2 regions of the Nostocoides veronense genome follow, and region 1 is predicted to be linked to the other one. Evidence: predicted binding sites of a transcription regulator. Region 1 holds the regulator's gene; the other holds the start of a gene.

What was found. The regulator HrcA, encoded in region 1, represses chaperone genes, less so after heat shock. The targets are predictions, from matches to a motif close to TTNGCACTCGNNNNNNNCGAGTGCNAA.
Region 2: groES (co-chaperone GroES) is a predicted target of HrcA. The motif match lies at 1,495-1,521, and genes of this name have one in related genera.

What each region holds. Positions count from the first base shown of each region.
Region 1 covers NZ_BAAAPO010000039.1:61,155-64,563, forward strand. The annotation lists gene dnaJ (molecular chaperone DnaJ) at 1-1,065, opposite strand, end outside; gene hrcA (heat-inducible transcriptional repressor HrcA) at 1,096-2,121, opposite strand; gene ABD225_RS12680 (DUF3097 family protein) at 2,238-3,098, shown strand; gene ABD225_RS12685 (DUF4870 domain-containing protein) at 3,254-3,409, shown strand, end outside.
Region 2 covers NZ_BAAAPO010000034.1:18,041-21,449, reverse strand. The annotation lists gene groL (chaperonin GroEL) at 1-908, opposite strand, end outside; gene groES (co-chaperone GroES) at 1,062-1,355, opposite strand; gene ABD225_RS11085 (class I SAM-dependent methyltransferase) at 1,607-2,854, shown strand; gene ABD225_RS11080 (LLM class F420-dependent oxidoreductase) at 2,871-3,409, opposite strand, start outside.

The DNA.
Region 1 (3,409 bases):
CAACCGCCCGGCCGGGGCCTCCTCGTCGCGCAGCGTCGCAAGCTGGCGAAGGAGCGCCTCCTGCTCGGCGTCGATCTTGGTCGGGGTGCGCACATCGGCGTGCACGATGATGTCGCCGCGGCCGCCGGCGCGCAGGTGCGTGACGCCCAGCCCGCGCAGGGTCATCGTCTCGCCCGGCTGAGTGCCCGGTTTGATATCGATCTCCTGGGCCCCGTCGAAGGTGTCCAGCTTCATCCGCGCCCCAAGCGCCGCAGCCGTCATCGGCACCGGCAGGCTCGCGTGCAGGTCATCGCCACGCCGGGTGAAGACGGGGTCAGGGGCGACGGACACCTCGACATACAGGTCGCCGGCGGGACCACCACCGGGGCCGACCTCGCCCTCGCCCGCAAGGTGGATGCGAGTGCCGGTGTCGACGCCGGCGGGTATGCCGATCGTCAGCGTCCGCTGGGTGCGCACCCGGCCGTGTCCGGAGCACTCGAAGCACGGGTTGACCAGCACCTCGCCATACCCCTGACAGGCCTGGCAGGGCCGGCTGGTCATGACCTGGCCGAGGAAACTGCGCTGGACCTGCTGGACTTCGCCGCGCCCGGCGCAGACCTCGCACTTGCGGCGGCCGGTGCCCGGCTGGGAGCCATCGCCCTTGCAGGTGCCGCAGGTCGCGGCGGTCTCGATCGTCAGGTCCTTTTCGCCGCCGAAGACGGCATCCACCAGGTCGATAGGCAGGCGCACGAGGCCGTCCTGACCGCGGCTGGTCCGCGAGCGCGGGCCGCGCGACGGGCCGGCGGCGCCGCCGAAGAAAGCGTCCATGATGTCGCTGAACGAGAAGCCCTGGCCGAAGCCGGCCTGCTGCCCGCCATACGGGTCGTTGCCCATGTCGTACTGGCGGCGCTTGTCCGGATCGGACAGCACGTCATACGCCTGGGAGACCTTCTTGAACTCCTCCTCGGCCTCGGCGCCGGGGTTGACGTCCGGGTGCAGCTTGCGGGCGAGGCGGCGGTAGGCCTGCTTGATCGCCTCGGGGCTGGCGTCCCGGGACACCCCGAGATCCTGGTAGTAGTCGTTCACCTGATCCTCGTTATCGAATCTGTCGTGTCGTCACTGCGCGAGCAAGCCGGAGATATATGCCGCCACGGTGCGGACCGCGGCCATGCTCGTGGGGTAGTCCATCCGAGTCGGACCGACCACCCCGAGGCCGCCGACCAACTCGCCCCCGCTGCCATACCCCGTGGTCACCATGGAGGTTGACTGGAGCTGGGTCACGGGATTCTCGTGGCCGATGCGCACGGCGATGTGCTCGCCACCGGCGGCTGTGGAGAGCAACCGCAAGAGCACCACATGTTGTTCCAGCGCATCCAGAACCGGCTCGAGGGTGGCGGGGAAATCCAGCGGCTGGCGCACGAGATTGGCCGTGCCGGCGAGAGTGACCCGCTCTTCGCGCTCCTCGACCAGCGCCTCATCCAAGGCGCCGACGACCCGGCGGACGATGTCGCGCTCGTCGGGGGCAAAGGCATCCGGGAGCGCGGTGAGGGCGGCGGCGGCGTCCACGAGGCGGCGTCCGGCGGCGGCGGTATTGATGCCGGTGCGCAGGCGAGAGATGAGCTCTGCGGCGTCGGCGGCGAGGTCCTGCCCGGCGTCGAGGACGCGCTGCTCGACCCGGCCGGTGGTCGTGATGAGCACGACCATCAGCCGCTGGCCGCCCATCGGCACGACCTCGATGTGCCGCACGCTGGAGCGGGTCAGCGAGGGGTACTGCATCATCGCGACCTGCCCGGTCAGCGACGACAGCAGCCGCACGGTGCGGTCCACGACATCGTCGAGATCGACGGGATCGTGCAGGAACTGGGCGATCGCGGCCTGCTCGGCGCGGCTCATCGGCTTGATCTGCGAGAGCTGATCGACGAAGAGGCGATAGCCCGCATCGGTCGGGATCCGGCCGGCGCTGGTGTGCGGGGCCGCGATCAGGCCCTCCTCTTCCAGCGCCGCCATGTCATTGCGGATCGTCGCGGCCGAGACGCCGAAGCCGTGCCGCTCGAGCAGCGCCTTGGAGCCGACGGGCTCGCTGGTGTGGACATAGTCCTGCACAATCGCGCCGAGCACGGCCAGGCGCCGCTCGTTCGACACCGGTCGATCGGTGCTCATGTGCGCCTCCCTCCAGGCCGTCTGCTGCGCGGCTGGCACTCGCCGCCGCGGAGTGCCAATTCTACGGCGTGCCTCGTCGGGGCACGTACAGTCGCCGGGTGAGCGATCGGTATGGCGGCGATGTCCTCTCCGGCGACTGGCGGCGCCCGGCGCGTGGTCGGGCCGTCGATCAGGCGGCGGAGCCGGGGCTGGTCGTCGAGGAGGTCGAGACCGGTTGGGTCGGTGCCATCGTCGGCGTCGAAAAGATCGGGGGCCAGCAGGTCGTGCGCCTGGAGGACCGGCGCGGCAGGGTGCGAGCCTTCCCGCTCGGGCCCGGGTTCTTGGTCGATGGCTCCCCCGTGCGGCTCGTGCCGTATGTCGCCCCGCAGGCCCCGCGTGCCCCGGTGCGCACCGCGAGCGGATCGTATGCCGTGGCCGGCGCCCGCGCGCGGGTGGCCGCCGCGTCGCGGATCTTTGTCGAGGGCACGCACGATGCCGAATTGGTGGAGAAGGTGTGGGGCGCCGATCTGCGGATCGAAGGCGTGGTAGTCGAGCCCTTGCATGGGGTGGACGATTTGGCTGCGGCGCTCGCGGATTTCGGGCCATCGGGGACGGTGCGGGCCGGGGTGCTCGTCGATCACCTGGTCTCAGGGACCAAGGAGTCGCGGATCGTCTCGGAGACGATGCGGCGCTTCGGACCCGACCGGGTCCTGATCGTCGGGCATCCGTATGTCGATGTCTGGCAAGCGATTCGGCCCGATCGGGTGGGCTTGGCGGCGTGGCCGGTCATACCCAAGGGCCAGGATTGGAAGGCAGGCATCGCCACCGCCCTGGGGTTGCCGCATACGTCCACCCAGGACATCGGGCTGGTCTGGAAGCACCTGCTCTCGCGGGTGCGCACCTATGCCGATCTGGAGCCCTCCTTCTCCGGCCGGGTCGAGGAACTGATCGATTTTGTGACATCGCCCGAGGGCCGCTAGCCAGCGGGGTCGGGGGTGCCCCTGGCGCCGCCCCGGACACGACCCGGGAATCTGACGGAACGGGGATCACGCGGGCGCCCGGTGCGGTTGTATGGAGTGCAGGCACGCTTCCCGGGACCGTCCCGGGAGCCTCGCACCAAGGGGACACACACGCCATGACGCAGCAGCCGAACCCAGACCCGGTCTACCCGGACCCGGCCGCGCCGAGCTACCCGACCTATCCGCCGACCACGCCGCTGCCGAACTCCGGCGCGCCGGCCTCGCCCAACGACGCCCCGGCCGCCCCGTCGTCGTGGAATGCCGCCCCGCCG
Region 2 (3,409 bases), on a different contig from region 1:
ACCTCTTCGGAGATGACCTGGCCACCGGTGAGCACGGCCATGTCCTGCAGCATCGCCTTGCGGCGGTCGCCGAAGCCGGGGGCCTTGACGGCCACCGCATTGAAGGTGCCGCGCAGCTTGTTGACGACGAGCGTCGAGAGGGCTTCGCCGTCGACATCCTCGGCGATGATGACCAGCGGCTTGCCGGTCTTCATGACCTTCTCGAGCACCGGAAGCAAGTCCGCGATCGTGGAGATCTTGCCCTGGTTGATGAGCAGGTAGGCATCCTCGAGGACGGCCTCCATGCGCTCCGGGTCGCTGATCATGTAGGGGCTGATGTAGCCCTTGTCGAACTGCATACCTTCGGTGAACTCCAGGACCGTCTCAGCGGTCGAAGACTCCTCGACAGTGATGACGCCATCCTTGCCGACCTTGTCGAAGGCGTCCGCGATGGTCGCGCCGATGCCGGTGTCCTGAGCGGACAGCGCGGCGACCGAGGCGATCTCGTCCTTGCCGTCGACCTCGCGGGCGTTGTCGAGCAGGCGCGCGTTGAGGGCTTCGACGGCCGCGTCGATGCCGCGCTTCAGGCTCGCGGGAGCCGCGCCGGCCGCGACATTGCGCAGGCCTTCCTTGACCATGGCCTGGGCCAGCACGGTCGCGGTGGTCGTGCCATCGCCGGCCACGTCATTGGTCTTGGTGGCAACCTCCTTGGCGAGTTGCGCACCGAGGTTCTCGTAGGGGTCCTCCAGCTCGACCTCACGGGCGATCGTCACGCCGTCATTGGTGATCGTCGGGGCGCCCCACTTCTTGTCGATGACGACATTGCGGCCCTTGGGGCCCAGGGTCACCTTGACGGCATTCGCGAGCGCGTCGACGCCGCGCTCCAGGGAGTGCCGGGCGGAGTCGTTGAACTCCAGTTGCTTAGCCATTGCTTTCCTTCGCAATCGGTATGGCGCACGCCCGCGTCCGCGGGCCCGCCGGTGGGCTAGGTGGTGCTTGGGGGATGCGCGACGCGCCCCGCCCCGCCTCGCACGGGCGAGGTCAGGCGCGGGGCGCGCTCACGACATACGGTCTGGCTCGGGTCAGCCAACGACCGCGAGAACGTCGCGCGCGGAGAGGATCAGGAACTCCTGGCCGCCGTGCTTGATCTCGGTGCCGCCGTACTTGCTGTAGATCACGCGGTCGCCGACCTGGACGTCGAGCGGCACGCGGTTGCCCTTGTCGTCAATGCGACCGGGGCCGACCGCCAGGACCTCGCCCTCCTGGGGCTTCTCCTTGGCAGTGTCCGGAATGACCAGACCGGACGCCGTCGTCTGCTCAGCCTCGAGGGACTTGATGACGATGCGGTCCTCGAGCGGCTTGATGGAAACCGACACGATGACTCCTTTGGTGTCGAAAGTATGCGGATGATGTGCAGTTCAGGTGCACCCTCCGGCCGCCGTCGCGGGGGTCGGCCGTCATGGCGCGGGTTGGCACTCGCACGGGGAGAGTGCCAATCAGAATCTATGTCGGTCGTTAGCACTCGGTCAACTTGAGTGCCAGTTCTTGTCTGATTCGGCTCCTCCGCCTCTCGCTCGGATCTGCTCGCTTCGCAGCGCAGCTCCGGCGACCTGCTTGGATGGTCGGCGTGGACGTGGCGGCGGTGCGGTGGTTGGCATCGCCCGAGGGCCAGCAGTTGCTCCACGACCTGCCGCCCTATGACGAACGCACGGCCATCCGCCTCGCCACGCGCTACCGCGCGAACGGACTGCCCGCCGACCATGTGGCCGCGCTCCTGACCCAGCAGCGATTGCGGACAAAGGCCCGCGAGAAGTTCGGGGAGTTCGCCGACGACATGCTTTTCACCGCCGACGGCGTCGAGCAGGCGACGCGGCTCGAGGTCGCGGCCGGGCACGCACAGCGTTTCGCCGAGGCCTCCATCGCGACCGTGCACGACCTTGGCTGCGGCATCGGCGCAGACGCCCTGGCGCTGGCGGTGCTCGGCGTCACCGTCCAGGCCATCGACGCGGACCCGGTCACGGCGGCGGTCGCCGACGCCAACCTGCGACCCTGGCCAGACTCCCGCGCCCGGGTCGGGCGCGTTGAAGACTTCCTTCCTCCGGCCGACGCCGCGCGAGACCGGATCGGCGCCTGGCTCGACCCGGCCCGGCGCATCAGCGGAGTCGCCGATATCCACGGCCGGGCCCGCCGGGTCTTTCGACGCGACGACATCAGTCCCACCTGGGACACCGTCCAGGCCATCGCCGCGCACATCCCCGCGACCGGCGTGAAGCTCTCCCCCTCCTTCCCTCACGACCACATCCCCCGCGGCGCCGAAGCGCAATGGGTCTCGCGCGCCGGCGAACTCCTCGAATGCGTCATCTGGTGGGGTCCGCTGGTGCGGACCTCGGGGCGCACGGCGCGCGTCATACGTCCTGGTCGGCCGGCGATCGAGGTCACCGAGGACCAAGCCACCGGCGATGTGCCCACGGTTGTCGACGACAAAGGTATCGCCGCGTGGCTCTACGAAACCGACCGCGCCCTCGTCCAGGCCGGCCTCGTCGGCGCGGTCACCGCCGCAGTCGACGGCCACGAACTCGAACCCGGGCTCGGCCTTGTCACGGCGGACACGGCATATGACGTGGGGTTCGCTCGTCGGTATGCCGTCACCGACACCCTCCCGCTGTCGACCAAGGAACTGCGAACCTGGTTGCGGCGCAACGCGATCACTGGCCTAACCATCAAGAAGCGCGGGGTGCGCCTCGATGACGATGCCCTCCGCCGCGACCTGCGCATCGGCCGCGGAGCGGGCTCCGGCAAGAGCGAGACGATCCTGCTAACTCGCGTGGCCGGGTCACAAATCGTCCTCGTCCTCGAACCCGCCCCGGCGGCCTAGACCACAACCGGCGACCTCAGCGCGCGTTGAGCTCGTCGCGCCAAGCCAGCCAGGGTTCGACGACGGACAGGTCGTATGCCGGCCCGCCCAGCCCGATCGTGAACAGCCGGGCCCCCGCGTCATAGAGCGGACGACCCTCGACCTCGGGCGCGTCGGGCAGCCGCCCCTCCCGGCCGCGGCCGCCGACCCCGACGGATATCTCGATCTCTCCCGGGTCGCGCCCAACCGTGGCGCAGTGTCCGCGCAGCACCTCGATCTTGTGCTCCAGTTCGGCGCCTTGGGAGAAGGTGTGCCAGATGTCGGCATGCCGCGCGACCAGGCGCAGCGTCTTGCGTTCACCGCCTCCGCCGATGAGGACGGGAATATCGCGTGTCGGCGCGGGATTCAGTGCCTCCCAACGCTTTTCGATGCGCGGCAGCGACTCAGCAAGCACATCCAAGCGCCCACCCGGGGTGCCAAAGTCATAGCCGTACTCGGAATAGTCGCGCTCGGCCCAGCCAGACCCAATCCCGAGGATGAGCCGTCCGCCACTGATGTGATCGACGGTGCGCGCCA